DNA from 4 places in the Kitasatospora misakiensis genome. Region 1 is predicted to be linked to each of the others. Evidence: riboswitches for the same ligand, from Rfam matches in the RefSeq annotation. Region 1 holds a riboswitch; each other region holds the start of a gene.

Region 1 (6,965 bases):
GTGATTCGACGTCCCAGGGCGCTCGCGGACCAATCGTGGTGCGGCGATTCGCTGAGGGCGACTCTGCTGAGGAGCTGACGCGCCTGCTTCACCCTGCCTCCTTCGATCACGCTGCTGCAGGGCGGGTCTTCTTTGCCTCCTACCAGTCGGTGCAGGACACGGCCGGCCGATTGGACAGAGGAGAGTGCTGGGTGGCCATGCAGGGGACTGAGCTGGTGGGAACCGTGACGCTGGCGGCCCCGTACGAGGCACCGGACGGGTACCCAGCCCCGGCGGGAGCGGGCTCGTTGTGGCAACTGGAGGCGACAGCCGGTTCGGCCGACCGCCGAACGGCCTGACGCGGCTGCTCAAACCTCCGAGCCGCGGGACCGGGGCGCTGCGGTGGCCAGGCCGTCGGCCATGCGCTGCATGAAGCGCGTCAGATACCACTGCCAGAACCGGCCGGACAGCGGGAGTCTCGGGGTGAAGACGGCGGACCAGCTGATGTGGGTACCGCCCTGCGGCGCCTGTGCGAGGTCGACGGTGCCCCGGTAGGAGCGGAAGGGACCGCCGACCGTCTCGTAGCCGAACCTGCGGTCGGAGACGAGTTCGACGACGCGCTCCCGGGAGAACGCCCGGCCGGTGCGGAACACCCTGGTGTCGCCCACCTGTTGCAGGGCGCCCGGGTCACCGCCGCCCTCGATCTCGGCGGAGTCGATCGGTGACCACGACGGCCAGGTACCCGCACGTAGGAGCAGCGCGAAGACGGCGGCGGGCTGCGCCGGCGAGTGGGACGTCACGGCATAGGAGTAGTGAGTCGCTTTCACAGGAGTTCGCCTGCCCATCTGTCGGCGCGTTCCGGGAACGGTGCCACTACGGTACGGCCACGATTTTGCCTCTGATATGACAGATCATCAAGTTATGGTATGCGGCCTGCACTTCATCGAACGGGCAGCTCGCGGCGATCAGGATGGCGCGGCAGCGGGGGCACGTGATGGGCGGGTGTTGTCCCACGGGGATCGATCATCCTCAGTGTCTGCCGGTCTACATATTCAGTCTATCGACATATGCAGAGGGATGGCCTATGTTGATCCGCATGGCGGGCGGCCGGTTCCGGAGAACGGACGAGCCGTGGGGTGGGGCGTCCGCTGTTCACGTGTGGTCCGGCAGGCCGTCGGACCGTTTGCTTCCCGTGGGAGGACCGCAGTGCATCACCGTTCCCGTATGCCCGGACCCAAGTTGCTCGGTGTCGCGATCGCCGCCGTGCTCGGCCTCGGTGTGGGCGTGCCACCGGCGTTCGCCGCCCCCGCCGCTGATGCCGATCCGGTGCCCGGGCTGGTCGCCGGGGCGGAGACGGCTGCTCCGCAGCTGGTCACCGGGCTCGCCGAGGCGGCTCCCGGTGCCGGTCCGGGCGAGGCGGCCCGGGCGCATCTGGCCGCCCATCAGGACCGTTACCGGGTCGACCCGGCGCAGCTGGCCGAGTCCGGGACGGAGCGTGCCGCAGACGGTCGGCGCACCGTCAGGTTCGAGCAGCGGTACGGCGGGATACCGGTCTTCGGGGCCAGGTACCTGGTCCACCTGGTCGGCGAGGGTGCCGGGCAGCGGGTCGAGTCGGTGGGCGGCAAGTACTTCACCGGCCTCGCCGCCCCGACCGCGCAGACCGTGCCGGACGAGGTGCTGCGCAGGCTCGCTGTCGACGCGGTCCGGGATCCGGCGGCCCGCGAGGGTGCCGTCGCCGAGGACCATGGCCTGCTGGTGCTGCCCGGCGGCGCCGGCCGGCTGGTCCGCCACTTCACCGTGTGCGGGACCGACCCGGCGCACTGGGCCGCGAAGGCGCGCGAGGTGTTCGTGGACGCCACCGTCGGCGAGGTCGCCCTCAGTTACGAGGTTCGCGCTCCGTCCGCCCCGGTCGCTGAGGCCCCCGCGGCCAAGGCCGTCGGCCTCGAACCCGCCACCGGTACCGCCCCGGACGCCCTCGGCCGCCCGACGCGGGTGAACATCGGCCGGCTCCCGGACGGCACCTACCAGCTCGTCGACCTCACCCGCCCCGCCACCGTCACCACGTACGACGCGGCCGGCCGGGACGTCATGGACTTCGAGCGCTCCCTGCCCGCCGACGCCCGCCCGGCGGCCTCGGCGACCACCGACTTCCCGGCCTCCACCGGCACCAGCGGCGCCACCGACGCCCACCTCAACGCCGCCGCCGTGTACGACTTCTACCGCGACCGCCTGGGCCGCGACGGGATCGACGGCAAGGCCGGACCGATCACCTCCGTGGTCAACGTCACCAGCAACGGCGAGCCCCTGGAGAACGCCTACTGGGACGGCGAGAAGATGATCTACAGCGGTGGCAGCGAGAAGCGCCACCCGTTCTCCGTCGCGCGGGACGTCGCCGGCCACGAGATGACCCACGGCGTCGTCAAGTACACGGCCGGGTTCGTCAACCTCGGCCAGTCCGGCGCGCTCGACGAGGCCGTCGCGGACTACTTCGGCAACGCGATCGAGGTGACCAGCCGGGGCATCCCGATGACCGACCCGAAGGCCGCGCTGCTCGGCGAGGGCCTCTGCCGCACCGGCACCCCCGAAGCCTGCGCCGACCGGCGGATGGACGACCGCCGCACCACCGTCGCCGACTACATCGGGGTGCCGTCCGGCGTCGACAGCGGCGGCGCGCACCTCAACTCCACCATCGTCTCGGGGGCGTTGTGGGACATCCGGCGCACCCTCGACCCGCTCCTCGCCGACCGCCTGGTCTACCGCGCGCTCGCCGAGTACCTCACCCCGCTGGACGACTTCGTCGACGCCCGCAACGCGGTGCTCGCCGCCGGTCGCGCGCTCGGCCTCGACCGTGCCCAACTCCGCACCGTCGCCGGGGCGTTCGACGCGCACGGGATCAAGGACGGCTGGCAGCGGCGGATCGGCGTGGACAGCCGCCCGCTGCTGCGCGAGCTCTCCAGCGAGAGCATCGCGCCGGACGTCGCCGCCGGCCGCTGGGTGGCGGCCACCGCGGGCAAGGGCGCCAAGGGCAGCATGGCCGTGTTCGCGGGAGCCGTCGGCGGCTCCGCCGAGCCCGTCCGGCTCAGCCCCGAGGACGGCCGCTCGCACGGCTGGCCCGCCACCGACGGCACGTCCGCCGCGTGGGTGGCCATGGGCCCCGGCGCCGACGGCACCTGGGGCACGGAGGTGCTGGCCCGGCCGCTCGACGGCGGACCGGTGCGCAGCGTCCACCGCGCGGTGAACGCGTTCCTGAGCGGCGTCCGGGTCGCCGGCGGCGACGTGGCCTTCGTGGGGAACGACCCCGCCACCGGGAAGGCCGGGCCGATGCTCTCCCGCGACGGCGCCCCGGCGGTGGGGATCCCGCTGCCGGACGGCCACCGCGCCTCCGACCTCTCGCTCAAGGACGGCCTGCTCGCCTGGACGGAGAGCTGGGAGGCGGGTGAGCGGACGGTGAGCGCGCCGACCGTCTACTCGATCGCCGCCGGCAAGGTCGTCGCCCAGTACGTGGTGGACGACGCGAACGCCCCCGGGACCGAGGTCGGCAGCACCCGCCTCGCCGGCGACCGACTGCTCTGGGTGGAGTCGCCCGCCGACAGCACGAAGGGCAGCGCGATCCGCTCCGGCGCCCTGGACGGTTCCGGCGTGACCGACCTCCTCCCCGGCGGCAGCGGCGCACCGCACCGGATCCGCAGCCTCACCGCCTCCGACCGCGCGGTCACCTTCGGCGACTACGGCCACCGTGCGACCAAGGGCACGAAGAACGCCGACCTGCCGAAGCTCTGGCAGCTGCCGCTCACCGGCGGCACCCCCGAGCGGCTCTCCTGCAACCGCGGCGGCCAGTACGGCCCGGCGGCCGACCGGGGCACCCGGGTGGTCTGGCTGGACGCCACGGCGGGCCGCACCGATCTGGTCGTGCGCGAGCGCGCGGCCGGCACCTGCTGACCGGACGGCGGCTGCCCCGGGGTCCTTACCAGGGCGCCTGACCCCGGCGCCCGGACCCCGTCCGCCCCCGGTCGATCGCCCGCCCGGCCGCCGCACCCGCGACGGCCGGGCGGGCCCATGTCGTGCGGGGGGCGGTTCGATCCACCGGGGCTGGACCGGCCCTGACCTCTTGTCAGTTTGTCAGCAGAGCCGACATCATGAGCCGTCATGTTCTGACTCCGCCGTCGGGGGAAGTCCGGTCGAATTCCGGCGCTGACCCGCAACGGTAGGCCGCCGACGGCAGTCGGCGGCGAGCCCGAGTACCCGTCGGCGGAGGTGTGTGCCCCCCTCCTCCCGTCGTGGTCTGCGGCCAGGGGCCCCAGGAGCCGGCCGGCGGACACCCCGGGCGGCGGCCGGCGGCACCCGTGCGCCCAGGCCCGGAAAGGCCTCCCGTGCCCATGACCGTGCCCCAGACCGAGACCAAGACCCGGAATGTGTTCCGCCGCTCGCTCGGCCCGCTCGCGATAGCCGCGCTCGCGCTGACCACGGCTCTCCCGGCCGCCACCGCCGCCCCGGCGGCCCCGGCCTCCGGCGACACCGCCTCCGCCACCCACCGCCCGGACGCCGCCGCGGCCGGGTGGCTGGCCCGCCAACTCGTCGACGGCGACCACTTCGAGTCGGTCTTCGACGGCACCGCCTACCCCGACCAGGGCCTCACCGTCGACGCCGTCCTGGCCTTCGCCGCCGCCCGCAGCGCCGACCAGGCCGCCGCCCGCGCCACCGCCTGGCTCGCCCGGCCCGACATCCTGAGCGGCTACCTCGGCGACGGCACCACCGAGGCCTACGCGGGCGCCACCGCCAAGCTCCTGCTCGCCGCCGAGGTGCGCGGCGGCGACCCGGCGGCCTTCGGCGGCGTCGACCTGCCCGCCCGGCTGCGCTCGCTGCTGACGCCGACCGGTCGCTTCTCCGACCGTTCGCAATGGGGCGACTACAGCAACGCCTTCGGCCAGTCGCTCGCCCTGCTCGCCCTCCAGCGCACGCCCGGCGGCGCCCCGGCCGCGGCCGCCGACTTCCTGGCCGCCGCCCAGTGCGCCGACGGCGGCTTCCCGATCGCCTTCGGGCAGCCCGCCTGTGCCGCCGACACCGACGCCACCGCGCTCGCCGCCCAGGCCCTCGCCGCGACCGGCCGGGCGGCCAAGGCCAAGGCGGGCCTGGACTGGCTGACGGCCCACCAGAACGCCGACGGCGGCTTCGCGGCGGCCGGTGCCACCGCCTCCAACGCCAACAGCACCGGCCTGGCCGCCTCGACGCTGCTCACCGGCGGACGGTTCGCCGCTGGGCTCAAGGGCTGGGGCAGCCTGGTGAAGTTGCAGCAGGGCTGCGCGGCCGACCCCGCCGTGCGCGGCGCCGTCGCCTACGACGCGAGCGGCTTCAACCCCGCCAACGCCGCCCGGGCCACCGCCCAGGCCGTCCTCGGCCTCTCCGGCCAGGGGCTGGCCGGCCTCAGCGCCCAGGGCGCCCGCCCGTGACTGCCCGCCCCCGCGCGCCGCACCCGAGGAGCACACCCATGACCACCACCGCCCGACCCGCCCGACCTGCCCGCACCACCCGCCGCACGCTCGGCGCCCTCGCCGCCGCCGCGGCGCTCACCGCCGGCCTGCTCGGCGTCTCCACCGCCACCGCCCCGCCCGCCCGGGCCGCCGCCTGCACCGGGACCTCCGGAGTCACCGTCGTCGTCGACTTCACCGCCCTCGGGGGCGGCATCCAGACCGGCTGCGCCCCGGGCGACCCGGCCAGCGGCCTCGCCGCCCTCACCGGCGCCGGCTTCCCGTACGCCTTCCATCCGCGCTTCCCGGGCTTCGTCTGCAAGATCAACGCCCTGCCGGCGAGCTGCACCAACCCGACCGGCACCGCCTACTGGTCGTACTGGCACGCCGCGCACGGCGGTCCGTGGTCCTACAGCAACCTCGGCGCGGGCTCCTACGACCCGGCCCCGGGCGACGTCGAGGGCTGGTCCTTCGGCGCCGGCACCCAACCGGGCATCACCGCCCCCCTGACCCCCGGCACGGCCTGACGCGGTCCCCAAGCGCGGGCCACCGCCTGACCGGCCATCAGCGCAGGTCAGGCGGTGGCCACCGGCACACCGTCCGGGCGCCCGCTCAGGAGCGCCGCGATGTGGTCGGCGCAGCGGACGGCCGCCTCGGCCATCGCGCTGCGGGTCATCCCGGCCACGTGCGGGGTCAGCAGGGCGTTGGGGAGTCCGAACAGCGGTGAGTCGAACGCGGCGTGCTCGTGCGCGAAGGTGTCGACGGCCGCCGCCGCGAGGGGGTGGGTCGGGTCGCGCAGGGCGTCCGCCAGGGCCGACTCGTCGACGATCCCGCCGCGGGCGGTGTTCAGCAGGATCGCGCCCGGCCGCAGCAGCGCCAGCTCCGTCCGGCCGATCAGGCCCCGGGTCTCCGCGGTGAGCGGCAGGTGGACGGAGACCACGTCGCTGGCCGCCAGCAACTCGGCGAGGGAGCCGGCACGAGGCACCCCGTCCCCAGGGGCGGGGTGCCGACCGAGGCCCTGGACGGTCATGCCGAGGGCGCGCGCCCGCCCGGCCAGGGCCCGGCCGATCCGGCCGAGGCCGAGGATGCCGAGGGTCAGCTCGGACAGGGCCCGGGCGGGCGCCGCCGGGCTGCGCCAACGGCCCCGGTGGGAGGACTCGTTGTGGGCGACGAGGTCCCGGGTCAGCGCGAGGAGCTGGGCCAGGGCGAACTCGGCGACCGCGTCGGCGTTGGACCCGGGCGTGTGGGTGACGGCGACCCCGTGGCGGGCGGTGGCGGCCAGGTCGACGTGGTCGGTGCCGGCCCCCGCCCGGCCCACCACGCGCAGCGGCGCGGCCGCCCGCGGGCCGGCCGTCCGGGCCCCGGTGGCGGCGGCGAGGAACGCGGCGCGCAGCGGCACCCCGGCCCGGGACTTGACGGCGTGGTGGCCTCCGCCACCGAGGGTCTCGGCGATCAGCGCCGCCTCGTCGAAGGGGTCGAAGTCGGTGAACTCCACCCGCCCGGCCCAGTCGGCCCGCACGG
Region 2 (6,965 bases), on a different contig from region 1:
GTGCACGAGGACGTCCAGGCCGGCCTTCTCCTGGTAGGCGACGACCTCGCGGACCTCGGCCTCCATGCGAGCACGGTAGGCGTCGGCGTCGATCCGACCAGCCGTCAGATCAGCTCGCGCGACGCGCAGTTCGGTGGTCTGCGGGAAGGAGCCGATGGTGGTCGTCGGCAGCAGGGGCAGGCCGAGGCGGGCGCGCTGGGCCTCGGCGCGCTGCGGGTAGGCCTGTGGACGGCGGGCGTCCTCGGTGGTGACGGCGGCGGTGCGGGCGCGGACGGCCGGGTCGCGGGTGATCGGCGAGCCGGCGCGGGAGGCCAGGTCGGCGCGGTTGGCGGCGAGTTCGGCGGTGATCGCCCCGGTGCCCTCGCGCAGGCCGCGGGCGAGCAGGGCGGCCTCGGCGGCCTTCTGTCGGGCGAAGGCGAGCCAGCGGGCGATCTGCGGGTCGATGTCGCGCTCCAGGCCGGCGTCGATCGGCACGTGCAGCAGGGAGCAGGACGGCGCCACGTCCACCTGGTCGGCGAGGCCGAGCAGGGTGGCCAGGGTGGCCAGCGACCTCCCCAGGTCGTTGATCCACACGTTGCGGCCGTCGACCACGCCCGCGACCAGCCGCTTGCCCGGCAGGCCGCCGACGGCGGCGAGGTCGTCCAGATTGGCGGCGGCCGGTCCGGTGAAGTCCAGGGCCAGGCCCTCGACGGGGGCCTTGGCGAGCACCGGCAGGGCCTCGCCGAGGCGGTCGAAGTAGCTCGCGACCAGCAGCTTCGGCCGGTCGGTCAGGGCGCCCAGCTCCCGGTAGGCGCGGGCGGCGGCGTTGAGTTCGGCCGGGGTCCGGTCCTGGACGAGGGCGGGCTCGTCCAGTTGGACCCAGTCGGCGCCGGCGGCCCGCAGCTCGGCGAGGAGTTCGGCGTAGACGGGCAGCAGCCGGTCCAGCAGGGTGATCGGCGGGAAGTCCTCCGCCACCCCGGGGGCGGGCTTGGCCAGCAGCAGGTAGGTGACCGGGCCGACCAGGACCGGCCGGGCGGTGTGGCCGAGCGCGAGGGCCTCGGTGAACTCGCCGACCGCCTTGGCCGGGCAGGCGGAGAAGACCGAGTCCGGCCCCAACTCCGGTACCAGGTAGTGGTAGTTGGTGTCGAACCACTTGGTCATCTCCAGCGGCGCGACCTCCTGGGTGCCGCGCGCCATGGCGAAGTAGCCGTCGAGCGGGTCGGCGTCGACGGCGGCCCGGTGGCGGGCCGGGATCGCGCCGACGGCGACAGTGGTGTCGAGCATGTGGTCGTACAACGAGAAGTCGCCGGTGGGGACTTCGCGGACGCCGGCCTCGGTGAGCTGCCGCCAGTTCTCCCGGCGCAGCTCGGCGGCGGTGGTGTGGAGGGCGTCGGCGGTGACGGCGCCCTTCCAGTAGCCCTCGATCGCCTTCTTGAGTTCCCGGTTCCGGCCCTGGCGGGGGTAGCCGTGCACGGTGGCCCGGGTCGCCGCGGCTGCGGACTTCGCTGTCAAGGGACTCTCCTTCGCGAGTCTTGCTCCTCAAGTGCCCGGGGACGGCACGAGTGCGCGAAGGGACGACGGACCGGACGGCGGCCGCCGTGAACGGGCGTGCCTGAACCGCCTGGTGTGGTCGCCGACCCGCCCTCGAGGTCTCCGGACAGCCGCCCGCGGATCGTCCACGGGCGGGCAGCGGGCAGGTCTTCGGACTCGCGAGCACGCCCGCCCTCGTCGAGGGCGGACACCTACTGGCCGTCGCTTCCCAGACCCGGCTCGGGCCCAGTGCGTATGACGGCGGTCGTTCTCGCTCACCGCTGCGGGGCAGTCCCGGACTGGCCAGTTGAAAGGCGTCACCGGGTTCCCTCTTACGACGCCCTGTCTGGCGGACAGGGCGAACCAGCTACGAGGTCAGCCTAGAGGCAAAGCACCGGCCGGGTCAGCACATTCCACGGCGGTGTCCACGAGTTGGGACCGGTGCGGCGGGGTCGGGGCTCAGCCCGGCCGCTCGAAACGGACGGTCGGCTCGAAGTTGGCCCGGCGGGCGGCGCATCGGAAGACGGTGAGGACGGCCGGGCCTACGACGAGCACGGCCATGAAGGTGGTGACGGCGCGGCCGGTGTCCCAGCCGAGGGAGGTGGCCAGGTCGAAGAGCAGGTAGCGGTGCCACTGTTCGGTGAACGGCAGCCCGGGGAGGTAGGCGATGGAGCTGTTCGGGTCGGTGGAGAACGGCCAGAAGGAGAGGTTCAGCAGGAACCCGAAGAGATAGCCGGAGAAGGCCCCGTAACCGGCCAGCACCGGCACCTCCCAGCGGCGCGGGAGCTTCGGGAGCAGCCCGGCGAGCAGGCCCACGAACGCGCAGCCGAACATCTGGTAGGGCATCCAGGGACCCACCCCGCCGGTCAGCAGAGCGGAGGCGAACAAGGACGTACAGCCGAGGGTGAAGCCGAAGCCGGGGCCGAAGACCCGGCCGGCGAGGACCAGGACGAAGAAGACCGTCTCCACCCCCGCCGTCCCCGCGCCGAGGGGGCGCAGCCCCGCGTTGACGGCCGAGAGGACGCCGAGCATGGCCAGCGCCTTGGCGTCGATACCGCCGGCGGCGATCTCCGCGATCACGACGGCCAGCACCAGGACCAGCAGGGCGCCGAAGATCAGCGGTGGGGCGAAGGAGGAGCCGAACTTGCCGGGCGCGACGACGAACGGCCAGGTGAAGGCGACCAGGCCGATGAACGCGGCGAGGGCCACCACCACGCGGGCCCGGCCGGGGATCCGGACGGCGGTCACCGGGCGGCCTCGGTCGGGGCGAGGGCTTCGGCGACCTGCCGGGTGGTCAGGTACGGCAGCGGGGCGAGGATCTTGGCGGTCTGGGGGGCGAAGGTGGGCGAGGCGACGATGACCTCTGCGGTGGGGCCGTCCGCGACGATCTCGCCCTCGGCCATCACCACCACCCGGTCGGCGGCCCCGGCGACGAACTCGACGTCATGGGTAGAGATCACGACCGCGCGGCCCTCGGCGGCGAGGGCGTCCACGATGCCGGTGAGCGCCTCCTTCGCGTGGTAGTCGAGCCCGCGGGTGGGCTCGTCCAGCAGCACCACCCGGGGGGCGGCGGCCAGTTGGATCGCCAGGACCAGGGCCAGCTTCTGGCCCTCGGAGAGGTCGCGGGGGTGCGCCTCGTCCGGGATTCCGGGGGCCAGCCGGTCGAGGAGCCGCCGCGCGGTCGGCCCCGCCGCGCGGCCGGACTCCAGATCGCTCTGGGCGAGTTCCTGGGCCACCGACTCCAGGTACAGCAGGTCGGCCGGCGTCTGCGGGACGAGCCCCACCAACCTCCGCGCCTCCGCCGCCGGAACCCGCTTGGGATCCTTCGGCGGCCCGCCGTCGGCCCGGGCGACCCGCACGCTGCCGCCCTGCCGAGGCCCGGAACCCTGCAGCGCCCACAGGAGCGAGGACTTGCCGGAGCCGTTGCGGCCCATCAGCGCGGTGACCTGGCCGGCCCCGAGTTCCAGACCGACCTCGCGGACGGCGACCAGCTGGCCGTAGCGCACCACGATCCGCTCGGCGGACAGCACGGTGTCGCCGGTGGCGGCCGCACGGCGCGGCGCCGGCGCGGGGCGCGTAGCAGAACACCGCGAGCACCATGCCCTGCGCCACCGCCGCGAACGACGGGATCGCGAAGGGGTTGAACCACTGGAGCGAGAACGGCTGGTCACCGGCGAACAGCCCGTACCCGCAGAAGCCGAGCAGCACGGCGTACTCGAAGACCAGCAGCGCCTTCTGGAGCCGCGCGGCCAGTTCGAGCCCGCGCACCGCGATCAGCGCGGCGCCGACCAGGACGACCAGGCCGATCAGGGTGCACTGGACGGTCGAGTCGGCGTCCAGCCGCAGGCCCGCGACGCCGCGTACGTGCGCCTCGTCGAGGAGTTGGACGATCGAGGAGCCGGTGACCGTGGCCTTCGCCGTCGATGCCGAGGGATCACCGCCTTGGTGGTGGGGGGAGATGTGGGGGTGGGGTGAAGTGCGAGCCATGAAACCGGCGGGTCCGGAGACACGTCAATGCTGTTGTCATAAGGGTCGGCGGGCGGACCGGCGGCGGGGCGGCCCGCTCGGGTGCGCACCGCGCCGAGTGCGCGAGGGCGCACGCCAAGGGCGCACGGAACGCCGCCGAGCGCTCTTTCCCCGCCGCCGCACGGGCCGTACGGTCACATACCAGGCGACCGTACGGCCCGCCGCTCCCGACCCAGGAGGGCCCGTGGAACCTCGCTGCCCCTACGCCCACGTCCTCGACTCCCGCGCCACCGACGTGCACGCCGAGGCCGCCCATCTGCGCACCCACGGCCCGGCCGTCCGGGTCGAACTCCCCGGCGGCGTCCTCGCCTGGTCGGTGACCCGCGCCGAGGTCGCCCGCCGGCTCCTCGCCGGCCGCCAGCTCGGCAAGGACGCCCGCCGCCACTGGCCCGACTGGATCGACGGCCGGGTCGGCCTCGACTGGCCCCTGGCCAGCTGGGTCGCCGTGGAGTCCATGTTCACCACCGACGACGAGGACCACCACCGCCTGCGCACCCTGACCGCCCCCTCCTTCGGCCCCCGCCGCGTCGAGGCCCTGCGGCCGCAGATCCGGGCGATCGTCACCGGGCTGGTCGACGACCTGCGCACCGCCGCGCCCGGCGACCCGGTCGACCTGCACGCCCGGCTCTCCTACCCGCTCCCCACCACGCTGATCTGCGACCTCTTCGGGGTCCCCGACGACCAACGCCCAGAGATGCGGCGGGTGGTGGACGGCGTCCTGGAGACCGGCGCCACCCCCGAGCAGGCCAAGGCCGGCCTCGACGACCTGTTCGCCGCCATGGCGCGCCTGGTGGCCACCAAGCGGGAGACGCCGGGCGACGACATGACCAGCGAGCTGATCGCGACCCGGGACGCCTCCGGCTCCCGGCTGAGCGAGCACGAGCTGATCTCCACGCTGATCCTGATGATCGGCGCCGGCTCCGAGACCACCGTCAACCTGATCGACCACACCGCGGCGCTGCTGCTCGCCCACCCCGAGCAGCTCGCGCTGATCCTGGACGGCGCGGCCACCTGGCGCGACGCCATCGAGGAGGCGCTGCGGCTCGAAGCGCCGGTGATGCACCTGCCGCTGCACTTCGCCGTCGAGGACATCGACCTCGGCGAGGGCGTGCTGATCCGCACCGGCGAACCGGTCCTGATCGCCTACGGGGCGAGCGGCCGCGACCCGGAGCTGCACCCCGACCGACCCGACGCCTTCGACCTCACCCGCCCCGACAAGACCAACCTGGCCTTCGGCCACGGCCGGCACTACTGCCTGGGCGCCGCACTCGGCGTGCTGGAGGCGGAGGAGGCCCTGACCGCCCTGTTCCAGGCCTTCCCCGACGTCCGACTCGCGGTGCCGGAGAAGGAGTTGGCCCACCAGGAGTCCTTCATCGTGAACGCCCTGCGCGCCCTCCCGGTCCACCTCTCCCCCGCCGCCGGGTAGCGCCGCCCGTTGGCCGTCGCGGGCCCGGCTGCAACGGCGATTGTCAGAGGCGGGCGCTAGCGTACGGGCCATGGACGACGACACCCCCGCCGTACGCCTGGAGCCCTGGTCAGAGGGCGACGCGGAACTCCTGCGCGCCCTCAACGCGCCCGAGCTGATGACCCACCTCGGCGGCCCGGAGACCGAGGAGCAGCTCACCCGCCGCCACCGCCGGTACGTCGACCTGAGCGCCGACCGCACCGGCGCGGGGCGGATGTTCCGGATCGTGCTGCTGCCGGAGGGGGCGGTCGCGGGGAGCATCGGCTTCTGGGACCGCACCTGGGACGGCGAGGCGGTGTACGAGACGGGCTGGGCGGTCCTGCCGGACTTCCAGGGGCGCGGGGTGGCGAAGGCCGCGACGCGGGCGGTGGCGGCGCAGGCCCGGGCCGCCGGCCTCCGCCGCCACCTGCACGCCTTCCCCTCGGTCGACCACCCCGCGTCGAACGCGGTGTGCCGGGGGGCGGGCTTCGAACTGTTGGGCCCACGGGACTTCGAGTACCCGGCGGGCCACCCGATCCACTGCAACGACCGGCGGCTCGACCTCGGCAGGCCCTGACCCCGACCCGCCGCCCTCGGCCGCCGACGGAATCGGGCTCAGCCGGTGCCGAGCCCGCCGAGCCGGAGGTTCCAGCGGTCGGCCCGCCCGGTCAGCTCGACGACCGCCAACGGGGGCACGTCGAGACGGCGGAAGGCCTCGTCCGGGACGCCGAGCGCATCCAGGGCCGCCGCCCGGACCACGTCCGGTTCGGCGACGGCGAGCACCCGGCCGGTCAGCCCTGCCGCCGACCCGTCCAGCCACCCGGCGACCCGGGCCCACAACTGCCGCACCGACTCGCCCCCGTGCGGGGCGGCGGCCGGGTCGGTCAGCCAGGCCATGACCGCCTCCGGTTCCTCGGCGGCCACCTCGTCGAGGGTCCGCCCGCGCCAGCGCCCGGTGGCACAGCCGCGCAGCGCGGGCTCGGCGACGGCGCCGGACAGCCCGAGCTCCTCGGCCGTGCGGCGGCAGCGGGCGGAGGGCGAGACGAACCGGTGGGCCGCCGCCGGGAGTCCCGGCCCGAGGGCGCGCGCGGCGCGCACCCCGGCCTCGTCCACCGGGGCCTCGCCCTCCGCGTGGTCGCCCGCCGAGGCTTCGCGCACCGAGCCTTCGTCGGCGAAGACTTCGTCGGCGCCGAGCAGGGCGCCACCTCGGTCTTCTCCGGTGCGACCTTGCACGAATGGGTGCACGACGGTCGCCACCTGCTCGGCTTCCCCTGCCACTGACCGGAGAACACGCACCGATGAGCAACTCCGCATCCGTGCCGTCCGGCACCGTCGGCAGACTCCTGCTGCGCGGCCTGCTGGCCGGCCTGATCGCCGGGCTGGTGGCCTTCGTCTTCGCCTACACCGTCGGCGAGGGCCCCGTCTCGGACTCCATCGCCCAGGAGCAGGCCCACTCCGCCCCGGCCGGACACCACGACCACGACCA
Region 3 (6,965 bases), on a different contig from region 1:
CGTCCGCCCCGGCCGCGCCGTGCAGGAAGAGCGGGGCGATCCGCTCCGGCCCGCACATGAAGGCGTCCAGGTTGCGGCCCGGCCGGCCGGCGGCCAGGCCGTGGTAGCCCGGGTCGATGTAGTCCGGGCCGACCTTGTGCGGGGAGACGGCCAGTCCGCGCGCGGCGAGCGCGGCGATCAGGCCGGTGGCGATGGTGGTCTTGCCGGCGCCCGAGGAGGGCGCCGCGACGACGAGACGGGGGATGTTCACGTGCTGCTGCTTCTCTCGCTGGTCCCGGGGTGTGGCGGGCCGTACGCGGTACGCCACCGCGTACGGCCCGCCAGGCGATGCCTACCGCCCGACGCCTACCGCCCGACGGCTACCACTCGATGCCGCGCTGGCCCTTGCGTCCGGCGTCCATCGGGTGCTTGACCTTGGTCATCTCGGTGACCAGGTCGGCGTAGTCGGTGAGCGCCTCGGCCGCGTACCGGCCGGTGATGACGACGTGCTGGCTGCCCGGACGGTCCTTCAGTACGGCCACCACCTCCGCCGGGTCGATCCAGCCCCAGTGCATCGGGTAGGTGAACTCGTCCAGCACGTAGAAGCGGTAGGTCTCGGCGGCGAGGTCGCGCTTGACCTGCTCCCAGCCCTCCTTGGCCGCCGCCTCGCTGTCCATCTCCATCTCGCCGGTGCGCTGGATCCAGGACCAGCCGGAGCCCATCTTGTGCCAGTCGACGGTGCCGCCCTCGCCGGAGGCGCCGAGCACGCGCAGCGCGTTCTCCTCGCCGACCTTCCACTTGGCGGACTTCACGAACTGGAACACCCCGACCGGCCAGCCCTGGTTCCAGGCGCGCAGCGCCATGCCGAAGGCGGCGGTGGACTTGCCCTTGCCGGGGCCGGTGTGCACGGCGGTGATCGGCTGGGTACGGCGCTGACGGGTCGTCAGACCGTCGTCGGGGACGCTCTCGGGGACACCCTTGGGCATGTCGGCTCAGGCCGCCTTTCGCGAAGCAGAAGCAGAAGCAGAAGCAGAAGCAGTGGAGGAGGTCGGACGGTTCTCGCGGACGAGCGCGGCGACGCCGTCGGCGCGCAGCTCGTCCAGGCTCACGGAGGTGGCACGCAGCCGGCCGGCCAGCGTACGGGCCAGGCCGAGCCGGACCGGGCCGGACTCGCAGTCCAGCACCACGCTCGCCACGCCCTGCCCGGCCAGCAGCCCGGCGGCCCGGAGCGACCGGGCGATGGCGTCCCGCCCGCCGGTGGCCCGGCCGTCGGTCACCACGACCAGCAGCGGGCGGCGGTCCGGGTCGCGCAGCCGCTCGACCCGCAGCACCTCGTGGGCCCGCAGCAGCCCCTCCGCCAGCGGGGTGCGCCCGCCGGTGGGCAGCGACTCCAGCCGGGCCGCCCCGACCTCCACCGAGGAGGTCGGCGGCAGCGCCAGCTCGGCCCCGGCGCCCCGGAAGGTGATCATGCCGATCTTGTCCCGGCGCTGGTAGGCGTCCATCAGCAGCGACAGCACCGCGCCCTTGACGGCGGTCATCCGCTGCCGGGCCGCCATCGAGCCGGAGGCGTCCACCACGAACAGCACCAGGTTGGACTCCCGGCCCTGGCGCACCTGCTCGCGGAAGTCGTCCTTGTGCAGCACCAGCGCCCGCGAGGACCGCCCGCGCGCCAGTTGGTGCGGGGCGGCGGCGCGCAGCGTGGCGCTCAGGTGCAGCCGGGCGAGCCGGCCGCGCGGGCGGCGGGCCCGGATGGTGTGGCCGCCGTCGGTCTCGGCGGGGGAGCGGCGGCCCTGGGCGCCGCGCCCGGTGCCGTCCACCGCGAACAGCCGGGTGCGGTACGGGTCGCCGGCCGCGACCGGCGCGGTCTCCCGGGCGGGGGAGGGGGGCTGCAGCGGGACGGGCTGCGGGGCGGGGGCGTCGTCCGGGGCCGGCGCGTCCGCGGCCCCCTCCGGCGGTCCGTCCGGGCCGGTCGGCTCCGGTGCGCCGCCACCGCCGCCGTCGGGGCCGCCGTCCTGCGGGCCGTCGCCGTCGGGCCCGTCCGGGCCGCCCTCGCCGTCCGGGTCGTCCTCGGGCTCCCGGGAGTCGGCCTCCTCGGCCTGCGCGGGCTCCGGCTCCGGCTCCTGCTGGGCCTGCTCCTCCAGCACCCGGTCCAGCTGCTCCTCGTCCAGCCCGGGGGCGTCGAAGGGGTTGCGCCGCCGCCGGTGCGGCAGGGCCAGCTGGGCGGCCTTGCGGACGTCCTCCGCCAGCACCTCGGTGCGGCCCGCCCAGGCGGCCAGGGCGACGGCGGTGCGGGCCATCACGATGTCCGCGCGCAGCCCGTCCACCTCGAACGCCGCGCAGACGGCGGTGATCTGACGCAGCGCGGTGTCGGTCAGCTCGACCGAGGGCAGCAGGGCGCGGGCGGCGGTGATCCGGGCCGCCAGCGCCCGCTCGTCCTCGGCGAAGCGGGCGGCGAAGGCGGCCGGGTCGGCGTCGTAGGAGAGTCGGCGGCGGACCACCTCGGCCCGCTCCACCGGCTCCCGGGTGGCGGCGATCTCCACCGTCAGGCCGAACCGGTCGAGCAGCTGCGGCCGCAGCTCGCCCTCCTCCGGGTTCATCGTGCCGACCAGCAGGAAGCGCGCCGCGTGCCGCACCGACACGCCCTCGCGCTCCACGTAGGAGCGGCCCATCGCGGCGGCGTCCAGCAGCAGGTCCACCACGTGGTCCTGGAGCAGGTTGACCTCGTCGATGTAGAGCACGCCGCGGTGCGCTCGGGCGAGCAGCCCCGGCTCGTACGCCTTGACGCCCTCGGACAGCGCGCGCTCCAGGTCCAGCGAGCCGACGATCCGGTCCTCGGAGACGCCGACCGGCAGCTCGACCAGCCGGGCCGGGCGTTCGGAGGCCGGGGCGCCGGCGTGCGCGCCGTCCGGGCACTGCGGGTCCGGGCTCGCCGGGTCGCAGGCGAAGCGGCAGCCGTCGACGGTCGCGATGGACGGCAGCAGCCCGGCCAGCGCGCGCACCATCGTCGACTTGGCGGTGCCCTTCTCACCGCGCACCAGTACCCCGCCGACCGCCGGGGAGACGGCGTTCAGCAGCAGGCCGAGCCGCAGGTCGGCCATGCCGACGATCGCGGTGAACGGGTATCGGACGTCACTCATGCGTGTTCTCCAGGGGCTCCGGGCGCCAGGGTCGGCAGCGATCCGGCCGCCGGCACCCCGCCCTCGATCAGCTTCCACAGCGCGTCGGTGTCGGCGTGCTCCTCGATCAGCTCGCCCAGCCGGTCCAGCCGGGCCTCCCGCGCGTCGGCGAACGAGGTGTCCGGCGCGGGGACGAACGCCCGGCCGGCCGCCGCCGCGACCTCGCGCAGCAGCTCGCGCCGGAAGCCGTCGTTCTCCAGCGCCCCGTGCCAGGTGGTGCCCCAGACGGAGCCCTCCCGGCAGCCGTCCAGGAACGGCTCCCCGGCCTCCACGGTGACCACGCCGTGGTGGATCTCGTAGCCCTCGACGCGCTGGCCGTAGGCCTCGCCGACGGGGCGGCCGAGCACCTTCTCCGCGCCGAACCGCACCTGCGTCGGCAGCAGCCCGAGGCCGTCCACCGCGCCCGCCTTCGACTCGACCTCGTCGACGATCGAGCGCGCCAGCATCTGGTAGCCGCCGCAGACGCCGAGCAGCGGCAGCCCGGCCGCCGCCCGCGCCTTCAGCACCGGCTCCAGGCCGCGCTCGCGCAGCCAGGCGAGATCGGCCACGGTGGCCCGGGTGCCGGGCAGGACGACGAGGTCGGCGTCGGCCAGCTCCTCCGGCCGGGTCGCCCAGCGGACCAGCACACCGGGCTCCTGGACGAGCGCGTCCAGGTCGGTGAAGTTGGACAGCCGGGGGAAGCGCAGCACGGCGACCCGCAGCACGTCGGCGCCGAGCGGGCCGCGCGCGGCGGTCCGGTCGACGACGGTGGACAGGTCCAGCGAGTCCTCGGCGTCCAGCCAGAGGTCCGGCAGCATCGGCAGGGTGCCGAGCACCGGACGGCCGGTCAGCTCGCGCAGCATCTCCAGCCCGGGGGCGAGCAGCCGCGCGTCGCCGCGGAACTTGTTGACGAACCAGCCGGCCACGTGCCGCTGGTCCTCGGCCGACAGCAGCGCCAGCGTCCCGTACATCGCCGCGAAGACGCCGCCCCGGTCGATGTCCCCGACCACGACGACCGGCAGCCCGGCGGCGGTGGCCAGGCCCATGTTGGCGATGTCCCGGTCGCGCAGGTTGATCTCGGTGGGCGAGCCCGCGCCCTCGCAGACCACCACGTCGAAGCGGCGGCGCAGGTCCGCCAGGCACTCCAGGGCGCGCTCCAGCAGCACCGGCTTGCGCTCGCGGTAGTCCAGCGCGCCGACCTCGGCGACCGGGCGGCCCAGCAGCACCACCTGGCTGCGGCCGTCCCCGCCGGGCTTGAGCAGCACCGGGTTCATCGCCGCCTCCGGCTCGACCCGGGCGGCCTGCGCCTGCATCGCCTGGGCGCGGCCGATCTCGGCGCCGTCCGCGGTGACGAAGGAGTTCAGCGACATGTTCTGCGCCTTGAACGGCGCGACCGCGACGCCCTGCCGGGCCAGCCAGCGGCAGATGCCCGCGGTGACCACGCTCTTGCCGGCGTCCGAGGTCGTCCCGGCGACCAGCAGTGCCTTGCTCATGCCCCGCCCCTTCTCCCGCTCGCTGCCTTCCGGGCCGGACTGCCCGGACCGCCCGGACTGCCCGGACCGCCCGACCTGCCCAGCCTGCCCGATCTGCCCAGTGCGGCCTGGAGCAGCAGGTGCCCGGCGACCGTCGTACCCAGGGCCAGCGCGCTCACCCGCCGGGAGAGCACGCACGCCCGCTCGATGTCGTCCACCCCGACCGGCCGCAGCCCCTCGCCCAGCACCGGCCGGTGCTCGGTGCGCTCGCCGTACCGGAGGGTCCCGCCGAGGCGGACGCCCACCGCGCCGGCGAACGCCGACTCGGCCTGGCCGGCGTTCGGGCTGGGGTGCGCGGAGCCGTCCCGCCGCCAGACCCGCCAGGCGGTGCGCGGTTCGGGGGCGGCGGCCACCGTCAGCAGCGCGGTCAGCCGGGCGCCCGGCCAGCCCGCCACGTCGTCCAGCCGCGCCGAGGCCCAGCCGAACCGGGCGTAGCGCGGCGAGCGGTGGCCGACCATCGCGTCCAGGGTGTTCACCGCGCGGAACGCCAGCAGCCCGGGGGTGCCGGCCAGCCCGCCCCAGACCAGGGCGTTGACCACGGCGTCGGCGGTGTTCTCGGCCACCGACTCGACGACCGCGCGGGCGATCTGCCGCTCGTCCAGCCCGCTCGGGTCGCGTCCGCACAGGTGCGGCAGCCGCTCCCGGGCCGCCGTCAGGTCACCGGCCGTCAGCGAACGGCCGACGGTGCGGGCCTCCCGGGTCAGCGAGGCGCCGCCGAGCACCGTCCAGGTCGCGGCGGCGGCCAGCGCGGCCCGGCCGAGCGGACGGCGGGCCAGCAGCCGGTCCGCGGCCAGCGCGCCGGCCGCGACGGTGCCCACGCAGAGGGCGGTGAAGACGGCGCCGGCGGCGCGGTGGTCGCGCCAGAGCCGCTGCTCCAGCCGGCCGGCCGCGGTGCCGAAGCCGGCCACCGGGTGGCCGCGGCGCGGATCGCCGAACCGGGCGTCGGCCAGGTATCCGGCGACGGCGCCCGCGCCGAACGCGGCGGCCCGGGTCAGCGGGCGCACGGCACGCTGCGCGGCGTCGTCGAGGGTGGGTTCGGGCCCGGCGGGGCAGCCTGCATCGCGTGCGTGTCCTCACTCAGGGTCCGCGCCCTGGATCGACGTACCGGGGGCGAGAGTCTCCTGGCTTCCGGGTCGGACGCGCTCCCGGGCCCTCCGGCGGCTTCTGACGGCTCGCTGCGGCTGGTTCCGGTCGTGCTCCCCGGTGACAGTGGCGGGACCGCGCCGGACTCGCACCGGCTTCCTCTGCATGCCTCCGTAATGGCTGAAGGATCCCATCACGGGCCCGATCCGGGAGTCAACCGAGGTCGCGGAGGGGTTGGTCACACGGCGGACCCCGCCCGGCGCCCGCCGTTTCCCGTCGCTGCCTCCGCGCCCGCCGACAGGCGCGGGCCGACGCGATCGGCCGGATCGTGCGGGTGGACCGGGCGGACCTCGCCGCCGTCCTGCGGTCCGATCCCGCCCGGTCCGATCCGGCCGTTCCGGCGTCTTCCGGCCGGGGCGGGCCCGCGGTGGTGACATTCCCGGTGTGACCTTCCTAGCGTGACAACCCGTACGGCCGTGTCCTGCTGGCCCCGCCCCGCCCCGCCGAGTGGACTGGGCTGTGGAGTGGGTCCAGACACCGATCAGCGGGGAGCGAGTATGCGTTGGGGAATCGCGGCCACCGTGGCGGCCGCCGCCGTCGGCACCGGGGCGGCCGTCCTGGTGATCGGCCGCCGGGCCTCGGAGCGGATGGTCCGCCCGGCCGCGGGCGTCCGGGAGCGGACCGGCCCGGTGGTCGTTCAGAGCCTGGGCGCGGGCCGGATCACCTTCACCCGGAGCCCGCTGAGCGAGCGCCCCGGCCGCTGGGCCGTGGAGTGGGGCCAGGACGGGCACGCCGTCGTCGAGGAGGTGCTGCACCGCGACGAGCAGGGGGTGACCCGCCGTCTGGTCCGCGCCGACCGCGGCACCCTCGCCCCCGGCACCGAGGTCCGCTTCACCCCGCGGGTCTACCTCGGCGACCCGGCCGCGGCGCTCGGCCTGACCTTCGGCGAGACCGCCGTCGAGGGCGAGCTGGGCGCGCTGCCCGCCTGGTGGCTCGACGGCAAGCGCGGCACCTGGGTGATCCTGGTGCACGGCCCGGACGCCGACCGCTCCCAGACCCTGCCGGTCCTCCCCGTCCTGCGGCGGCTCGGCCTGCCCGCGCTGGCCGTCAGCTACCGGGGCGACGCGGGCGCGCCGGCCTCCCCGGACGGCCTCGGCCACTTCGGCGAGACGGAGTGGCGGGACGTCGAGGCGGCGATCCGGCTGGCCCTGGACAG
Region 4 (6,965 bases), on a different contig from region 1:
CTCCGTCACCTGCTGGGCCATCTTGTCGTCGAAGAGGTCGGGCTCCTCCTCGCGCACGGTGTCGACCACCGACATCGCGAAGTCCATGTGCATGGACTCGTCGCGGAACACCCAGTTCGTCCCCGTCGCCAGGCCGTGCAGCAGACCCCGGCTCCGGAACCAGTACACGTAGGCGAACGCGCCGTAGAAGAACAGCCCCTCGACGCACGCCGCGAAGCAGATCAGGTTCAGCAGGAACGCCCGCCGGTCATCCTTGGTCTGCAGCGAGTCGAGGTGGTCGACCGCGTTCATGTACTTGAAGCAGAACTTCGCCTTCTGGGCGATGGAGGGGATGTTCTCCACCGCGTCGAAGGCCGCCGCGCGGTCCTCCGGGTCCGGAAGGTAGGTGTCGAGCAGCGTCAGGTAGAACTGGACGTGCACGGCCTCCTCGAACAGCTGACGGCTCAGGTAGAGCCGCGCCTCCGGGGAGTTGATGTGCTTGTAGAGGCTCAGCACCACGTTGTTGGAGACGATCGAGTCACCGGTCGCGAAGAACGCGACCAGCCGGCCGATCATGTGCCGCTCGCCCTCACTCAGCTTCGCCAGGTCGGCGACGTCCGAGTGCAGGTCCACCTCCTCCACCGTCCAGGTGTTCTTGATGGCGTCGCGGTACCGGTCGTAGAACGACGGGTAGCGCATCGGGCGCAGCGTCAGCTCGAAGCCGGGGTCGAGCAGCATCTTGCGGTCGTCGGTGCTCATTACTGGCAGGCCTCGCAGGACTCGGGGTTCTCCAGGGAGCAGGCCAGCGCGGCCTCCTCCTCCGGGGTGAGGGTCGGGGACGCCACGGGCACGGGCGCGGCGGCGCGGGCGGTGCCGGAGGCGGCCTGGGCGATCCGGGTGGCCGGGCGCGAACGCAGGTAGTAGGTGGTCTTCAGACCGACCTTCCAGGCGTAGGCGTACATCGAGCTGAGCTTGCCGATGGTCGGCGCGGCCATGAAGAGGTTCAGCGACTGGCTCTGGTCGATGTAGGGCATGCGGGCGGCGGCCAGGTCGATCAGCGCGCGCTGCGGCAGCTCCCAGGCGGTGCGGTACAGCGAGCGGACCTCGGCGGGCAGCCAGCCGAGCTCCTGGACGGAGCCGTTGGCGTCGCGCAGCGCGTCGCGGGTCTGCTGGTCCCAGACGCCGAGCTCCTTGAGCTCGCGCACCAGGTAGGGGTTGACCTGGAGGAACTCGCCGGAGAGGGTCTCGCGCTTGAACAGGTTGGAGACCTGCGGCTCGATGCACTCGTAGACGCCGGCGATCGAGGCGATGGTCGCGGTCGGGGCGATCGCGAGCAGCAGCGAGTTGCGCAGGCCGGTGGTGGCGACGCGGGCGCGCAGCGCCTCCCAGCGGTCGGCCCACTCGGGCGCGGCGGTCGGGCCGTGCTTGCCTTCCAAGAAATGATCGATGTGCAGCTCGCCGCGGGCGGCGCGGGTCTCGTCGTACGCCTCGTGGCGGCCGAGCTGCTCGGCGAGGTCGGCGGAGCGCTCGTAGGCGGTGAGCATGATGCGCTCGGAGATGAGCGTGGAGAGGGTCTTGGCCTCGGCGGAGTCGAAGTCGATCCGCAGCTGGAAGAAGACGTCCTGCAGGCCCATCACGCCGAGGCCGACGGGGCGCCAGCGGGAGTTGGAGGCGCCGGCCTCGGGGGTCGGGTAGAAGTTGATGTCCACCACGCGGTCGAGGAAGGTGACGGCGGTGCGGACGGTGGCGTCCAGGCGCTCCCAGTCCATCGCGTTCAGCAGGTCGGCGGCGGTGGCACCGGCGGCGACGTGGGCGCCGAGGTTGACCGAGCCGAGGTTGCAGACGGCGGTCTCCGAGTCGTCGGTGACCTCCAGGATCTCGGTGCAGAGGTTGGAGCTGTGCACCGTGCGGCCCGGCAGCGCGGTCTGGTTGGCGGCGCGGTTGGAGGCGTCCTTGAAGGTCATCCAGCCGTTGCCGGTCTGCGCGAGGGTGCGCATCATCCGGGCGTAGAGGGTCTGCGCGGGGATGGTGCGGACGGCCTTGCCGGCCAGCTCGGCCTTCAGGTAGGCCTCGTCGAACTCGGCGCCCCAGAGGTCGACCAGCTCGGGGACGTCGGCGGGGGAGAACAGCGACCAGTCCGCGTTGGCGTTGACCCGGCGCATGAACTCGTCCGGGATCCAGTGCGCCAGGTTGAGGTTGTGCGTCCGGCGCGCCTCCTCACCGGTGTTGTCGCGCAGCTCCAGGAACTCCTCGATGTCCGCGTGCCAGGTCTCCAGGTAGACGCAGGCCGCGCCCTTGCGCCGGCCGCCCTGGTTGACGGCGGCGACCGAGGAGTCGAGGGTGCGCAGGAACGGCACGATGCCGTTGGACTTGCCGTTGGTGCCGCGGATCAGCGAGCCGCGGGAGCGGATCCGGGAGTAGGACAGGCCGATGCCGCCGGCGTGCTTGGACAGCCGGGCGATCTGCGCGTAGCGGGAGTAGATCGAGTCCAGGTTGTCCAGCGGGGAGTCCAGCAGGTAGCAGCTGGACATCTGCGGGTGCCGGGTACCGGAGTTGAAGAGGGTCGGCGAGGAGGTCAGGTACTCCAGCCGGCTCATCAGGCGGTACAGCTCGGCGACCTCGGTGACCGACTGCTCGGTGTCGCCGACCGCCAGGCCACAGGCGACGCGGAGCAGGAAGTGCTGCGGGGTCTCGACGACCTTGCGGGTGATCGGGTGGCGCAGCAGGTAGCGGCTCTGGACGGTGCGCAGGCCGAAGTACTCGAAGCGGTCGTCGCCGTTCGCGTCGACCAGCGCGTCCAGGGCGGCGGTGTGCTTGGCGACGAAGGCGGCGGTGGTGTCGCCGATGAGGCCCTCGGCGTGGCCGACCGCGATCGAGGTGGAGAACGAGACCGCGCCCTGGCTCGACGCCTCGTCGACGATCTCCAGCGCGAGCAGCCGGGCCGCGAGCTTCGAGTACTGCGGGTCCTCGGCGATCATCGACGCGGCGGCGTCGACGGCCAGCCCGCGCAGCTCGGCGAAGTCCGAGCCGGCGTGCCGGCCGCGGAGCGCGGCGGCGGCGACGTGGCCGGGGTCCACCTGGGGGAGGTCGGCGCTGCGATCGGTGAGAAGGCGCAGGAGCGCGCCGCCGGGGTCGGAGACCGTCGGGTCGGCGGGGGCGGAGCTGGAACCCTGGGCGGGCAGGGCGACTGAGGCAGCGGTGGTCAAGGCGCTCTCTCCTGGCGGCGATCGGCGGTGGAACGGGGGCCGGGCCGATTGGGCAGGGGAGTACGCCGCGCGGGCCCGTGGGTGTCGCGCGCGTGTCGTCCCCGGCCCGCCCGCGAGGCCCGGAAGGTGGTGCTGGTGCGCATGGCCTCTGCGGGGAGGAGCCGGCACGCCGTCAGCAGGTCATCGGACTCGCGGACTCCCGGGGGGAGGCGCCGCACACCGCTGCGGGGCAGTCCCGGAATCGCACCGGGTTCCCCTGCTTCGACAGCAGGAGTGAGCATACATCTAGTGGCGCTCGTCCGACGAAGCCCCACATGTAGTGTCGCGAGGCTGCGTGTCGCGGGTCGGGTGCGATAAGCTGCGGGGGCTTTCGGAGCCCGTCAGACCGGTGCGTGCCACTCCTGCGCGGGCTTGGCGGCGCACAGCCGCATCCGCACCTGGGAGCCCGTACCGGTGCCCGTGGGGCCGGTCGCCGGGTTCTCCACGCACTTCCCGCTGTCCTCGTTGAGCAGCTGCCCCGCGTCGGTGGCGCGCCAGCGCTGGTCGGGTCGGCGGGTGCAGCCGGTCAGCACCGGGAAGCCGATGTCCGGGTCCTCCAGACAGCGTCCGCCCTGGCCGACGGAGCCGTCCTCGCCCATCGTCCAGGTCTGCGCCGGGGAGCCGTCGCAGGTGGCGGCGCCGACTGCGGCCGGGTCGCCGGCCACCCGGCTGTCCAGGCAGTAGCCGGGCACCGCGGAGGTGATCGCGCCGCTGGGGCGGCCCGCGGCGACCTCGAAGGAGAACGCGTCGGTGGTGAGGCCCGCGCCGCCCTCCCAGATCTCGAAGCCGGCCTGGACGGCGCACAGGAACGAGCCGGCCGGGACGTAGCCGCGCTGGACCGCGTCGCGGGTGAAGGCCCGCAGGTCGAGCCCGGTGACGACGTTGGTGGCGGAGGCCGCCTCGTAGGTGAGCAGGGTGTGGCTGCTCTTCTTCGGCGCCTCGTACACCCGGTAGGCCTGGCCGCCGCTGCGCAGTTCCCCGGCCTGCTTGCCGAACGGCGAGGTGCCGTTGCCGCGCAGCCAGATCATCACCTCGGCGCTCTCGGTGAAGGAGCAGCTGCCCCGGGTGGTGCTGTACCAGAGGTCGTAGGAGGCGTTCCAGACGCCGCCGTCGACCTGGGTGGTGCGCCAGGTGCTGGTGGCGTACCGCAGGTTGTCGACGGCGATGGGCAGCGGGCTGACGCCGTCGCCGCCGACCGGGGTGCTGATGTGCGGGTACGCGCCGGGGCCGCGGACCGGGTCGGCGATGTTGCCGCGGGCGACGGCGCTGCGGGTGACCGCGAAGGAGGCGCTGTCGGCGCCGCCGCGGATGCACAGGCCGCCGGTGGCGTTCCACTCGTTGGGGTTGATGATGTAGCGCCCGGAGTCCACCGGCTGCGAGGGGTAGCGGTTCTGTGCGGTGGAGCACAGCTCGCCGGGTTCGGCCGTGGTCAGGGGCGGCGGGGGCGGCGGGGCGACCGCGGCGGTCGAGGGGGCGCTCTCGCGCGGGATCAGCACGGCGCACAGGCAGAGCACCAGGAGGGCGGTGGGGGCGATCCACCACCAGGCGCGCGGCCGGGGGCGCCCGGCTCCGGGCAGGAACGGGCGGACCATGGTCTTCGCCTCCCAACGGGGGGTACTGGTGTTCGGTGTGCGGGGCGGCCGGTGCTCCCGGCGGCCTCCCGCGGGCGCGTGGCCCGCGGTCGGTCGAGGCTATCCGTCGGCCGGCGGCGGAGTGCTCCTGGGCTTGGTGGCGGTCGGCTTCTTCGCCGTGGCGGCCGAGCCGGACGGCTTGGCGCCGGTGGAGCCGGACGGCTTCGCGTTCGGCGAGGGCGAGGCCGACGGCGAGGGCCCGGCGGACGGCTGGGCGGGCGGCGCGGGCGGCGGCGCCGTCCGGAGCGGCTGCGAGCGGACGGTCCACTGCCCGGAGTACCGGGGCGCGGCGACACCGGCGGCGTACGCCGCACTGGCCGGCCCGGAGGAACTGACCCGCCAGTCGACCTCCTTGACCGCCTCGTACCAGATCAGGCCGATGATGTCGGGGTGCTGGGGGAGCTGGGTGAACATCTCGCTGATCCAGCGGGCCTTCTGGCCCGAGCTGTCGGTGGCGGCCGTCTCGGTGATGACCACGGGCTTCTGGCTGAAGCCCCGCAGCTTCTTCAGCGTCGGGTCGAAGATCTGGTCGAACGAGAGGTACTTCTCCAGGCCGACGGTGCCGTAGTAGCCGGACAGGCCGATCCAGTCGACGTAGTCGTCACCGGGGTAGAGCGAGTCCAGCGGGGTGGCGTTCTCGTAGTCGACGTTCGGGCTCCACACCCAGACCACCTTGTCGGCGCCGGCCTGCCGGAAGAGGTCGTGGACGTGCTTCCAGGCCTGGACGTACTGGCCGCGGCGGTTGCCGTTGGCCTGCTCGGCCCACGGGTACCAGTAGCCGTTCATCTCGTGGGCGAAGCGCAGGGCGATCGGGTAGCCGAGGCTCTTGACGCCCTCCGCCCACTGCTTGATGTAGCCGTCGAAATCGCCGCCGATGATGCGGCTCAGCGCGTACTCGGGCTGCTCGCCGCGGAGCTTGTCGACCTTGGACTCCTTGCGGAAGTCCCAGGGCTCCCAGGCGACCATCGGCATGATGCCGCGTTCGGCCACGGTGTCGAAGACCCGGCGGTCGAAGCGCTTGTCCCACCAGCCGACGGAGAACTCCAGCACGCTCGGCTGGTGCTTCACGGCGGTGGCGAACTCGTCGACCGGGTCGAGGTCGTAGGGGCCGGCCTTGGTCATGACGCCCATGAACGCGCCGCCGGGTGCCGGGAACGGCGCCGGGGCCGGCTCGGCGGGGGGCGCGGGAGCCTCGGCGTTCGCCGGGGTGGTGGCGGGCGTACCCGACGGCGTGCCGGGGGCGGCGGACGTGGCCGGGGCCGGTGAGGCCAGCGCGGCGACCAGCCAGTCCGGCATCGCGGTCGGCGCGGAGCCGGCGAAGGCGTACGGGGCGGGCGCGTGGCGGGCGTTGTACTTCGGCGCCAGCACGAAGGCGTAGCTGGCCAGCAGCGCGAGCGCCAGCAGGCCGATGATCCGGGGCACGGTGATCCGCAGCATCAGCGGCCGCCCTTCCGGCTGCCGCCGGCGGGGGCCGGCTCCAGCAGCTCCGCCAGTTCCCGCTCGGGGGCCTTCCTGGCACCCCTCGCGGCTGTTCCGTCCGGCCGGGTGCCGTCCGTCTCGTACGCCTCGTCCGTCCGGTACGCCTCGGCCTCGTACGCCTCGTACGCCTCGCCCGCGTCCTCCGCCTCCGCGTGGCGCTGGGCGGGCAGCTCGGCGGCGGCCCGCCGTTCGGCCCGGGCGATCCGGCGCGCGCTGACGAAGGAGATGACCGGCGGCGCGATGCCGGTGAACATGCTGACGCCGGCCCAGAACCGGAGCAGCCAGATGCCGTGGTGCAGGGTGAAGCTCGCGGCCAGCAGCCCGGCCGCGACGGCGGCCCAGAGCAGGTGCAGCCGGAAGGTCGAGAGCCGCTCGGCGCTGCGCAGGTCGCCCTTGGCGGTCACCGCGTAGGCCAGCGGGCGGCGCAGGATCGCGGCGATCGCGGCGGCGACGTACACCGGCCCGGCGAACAGGGCGAGGCCCATGCCGGCCATGCCGATCTCGCGCCGCTCGTGGGCGGCCAGGTTGAAGCGCCGCAGCCAGAGCCAGAGCAGGAACCAGCTGCCCATGCTGGCGCCCCACAGCGAGGTCCAGAGCACGGTGTCGAGCTGGATCGAGGTGATCCCGCAGG

Evidence for each region. Region 1 has a riboswitch for cobalamin ahead of ACFP3U_RS33065 (prenyltransferase/squalene oxidase repeat-containing protein). Riboswitches for the same ligand answer to the same signal wherever they lie in the genome.
Region 2: another riboswitch for cobalamin. It lies ahead of metE (5-methyltetrahydropteroyltriglutamate--homocysteine S-methyltransferase); the one in region 1 lies ahead of ACFP3U_RS33065 (prenyltransferase/squalene oxidase repeat-containing protein).
Region 3: another riboswitch for cobalamin. It lies ahead of ACFP3U_RS22225 (cobalamin biosynthesis protein); the one in region 1 lies ahead of ACFP3U_RS33065 (prenyltransferase/squalene oxidase repeat-containing protein).
Region 4: another riboswitch for cobalamin. It lies ahead of ACFP3U_RS05815 (ribonucleoside-diphosphate reductase subunit alpha); the one in region 1 lies ahead of ACFP3U_RS33065 (prenyltransferase/squalene oxidase repeat-containing protein).

The regions. Positions count from the first base shown of each region.
Region 1 is NZ_JBHSOF010000068.1:1,626-8,590, reverse strand. It holds gene ACFP3U_RS33075 (SRPBCC family protein) at 348-779, opposite strand; gene ACFP3U_RS33070 (M4 family metallopeptidase) at 1,204-3,918, shown strand; cobalamin riboswitch at 4,124-4,243, shown strand; gene ACFP3U_RS33065 (prenyltransferase/squalene oxidase repeat-containing protein) at 4,356-5,426, shown strand; gene ACFP3U_RS33060 (flagellar hook-length control protein FliK) at 5,465-5,971, shown strand; gene ACFP3U_RS33055 (NAD(P)-dependent oxidoreductase) at 6,019-6,965, opposite strand, start outside.
Region 2 is NZ_JBHSOF010000012.1:91,677-98,641, forward strand. It holds gene metE (5-methyltetrahydropteroyltriglutamate--homocysteine S-methyltransferase) at 1-1,491, opposite strand, end outside; cobalamin riboswitch at 1,655-1,892, opposite strand; gene ACFP3U_RS12470 (ECF transporter S component) at 1,969-2,757, opposite strand; partial or broken gene ACFP3U_RS12475 (ATP-binding cassette domain-containing protein) at 2,754-3,539, opposite strand; gene ACFP3U_RS12480 (hypothetical protein) at 3,550-3,984, shown strand; gene ACFP3U_RS12485 (cytochrome P450 family protein) at 4,220-5,461, shown strand; gene ACFP3U_RS12490 (GNAT family N-acetyltransferase) at 5,532-6,056, shown strand; gene ACFP3U_RS12495 (histidine phosphatase family protein) at 6,095-6,637, opposite strand; partial or broken gene ACFP3U_RS12500 (CbtB domain-containing protein) at 6,659-6,760, shown strand; gene ACFP3U_RS12505 (CbtA family protein) at 6,796-6,965, shown strand, end outside.
Region 3 is NZ_JBHSOF010000030.1:78,271-85,235, reverse strand. It holds gene ACFP3U_RS22245 (cobyrinate a,c-diamide synthase) at 1-250, opposite strand, end outside; gene cobO (cob(I)yrinic acid a,c-diamide adenosyltransferase) at 360-965, opposite strand; gene ACFP3U_RS22235 (putative cobaltochelatase) at 972-3,116, opposite strand; gene ACFP3U_RS22230 (cobyric acid synthase) at 3,113-4,627, opposite strand; gene ACFP3U_RS22225 (cobalamin biosynthesis protein) at 4,624-5,670, opposite strand; cobalamin riboswitch at 5,759-5,937, opposite strand; gene ACFP3U_RS22220 (alpha/beta hydrolase family protein) at 6,307-6,965, shown strand, end outside.
Region 4 is NZ_JBHSOF010000004.1:165,115-172,079, forward strand. It holds gene ACFP3U_RS05810 (ribonucleotide-diphosphate reductase subunit beta) at 1-738, opposite strand, end outside; gene ACFP3U_RS05815 (ribonucleoside-diphosphate reductase subunit alpha) at 738-3,161, opposite strand; cobalamin riboswitch at 3,343-3,470, opposite strand; gene ACFP3U_RS05820 (GH12 family glycosyl hydrolase domain-containing protein) at 3,566-4,816, opposite strand; gene ACFP3U_RS05825 (glycoside hydrolase family 26 protein) at 4,916-6,292, opposite strand; gene ACFP3U_RS05830 (glycosyltransferase family 2 protein) at 6,292-6,965, opposite strand, start outside.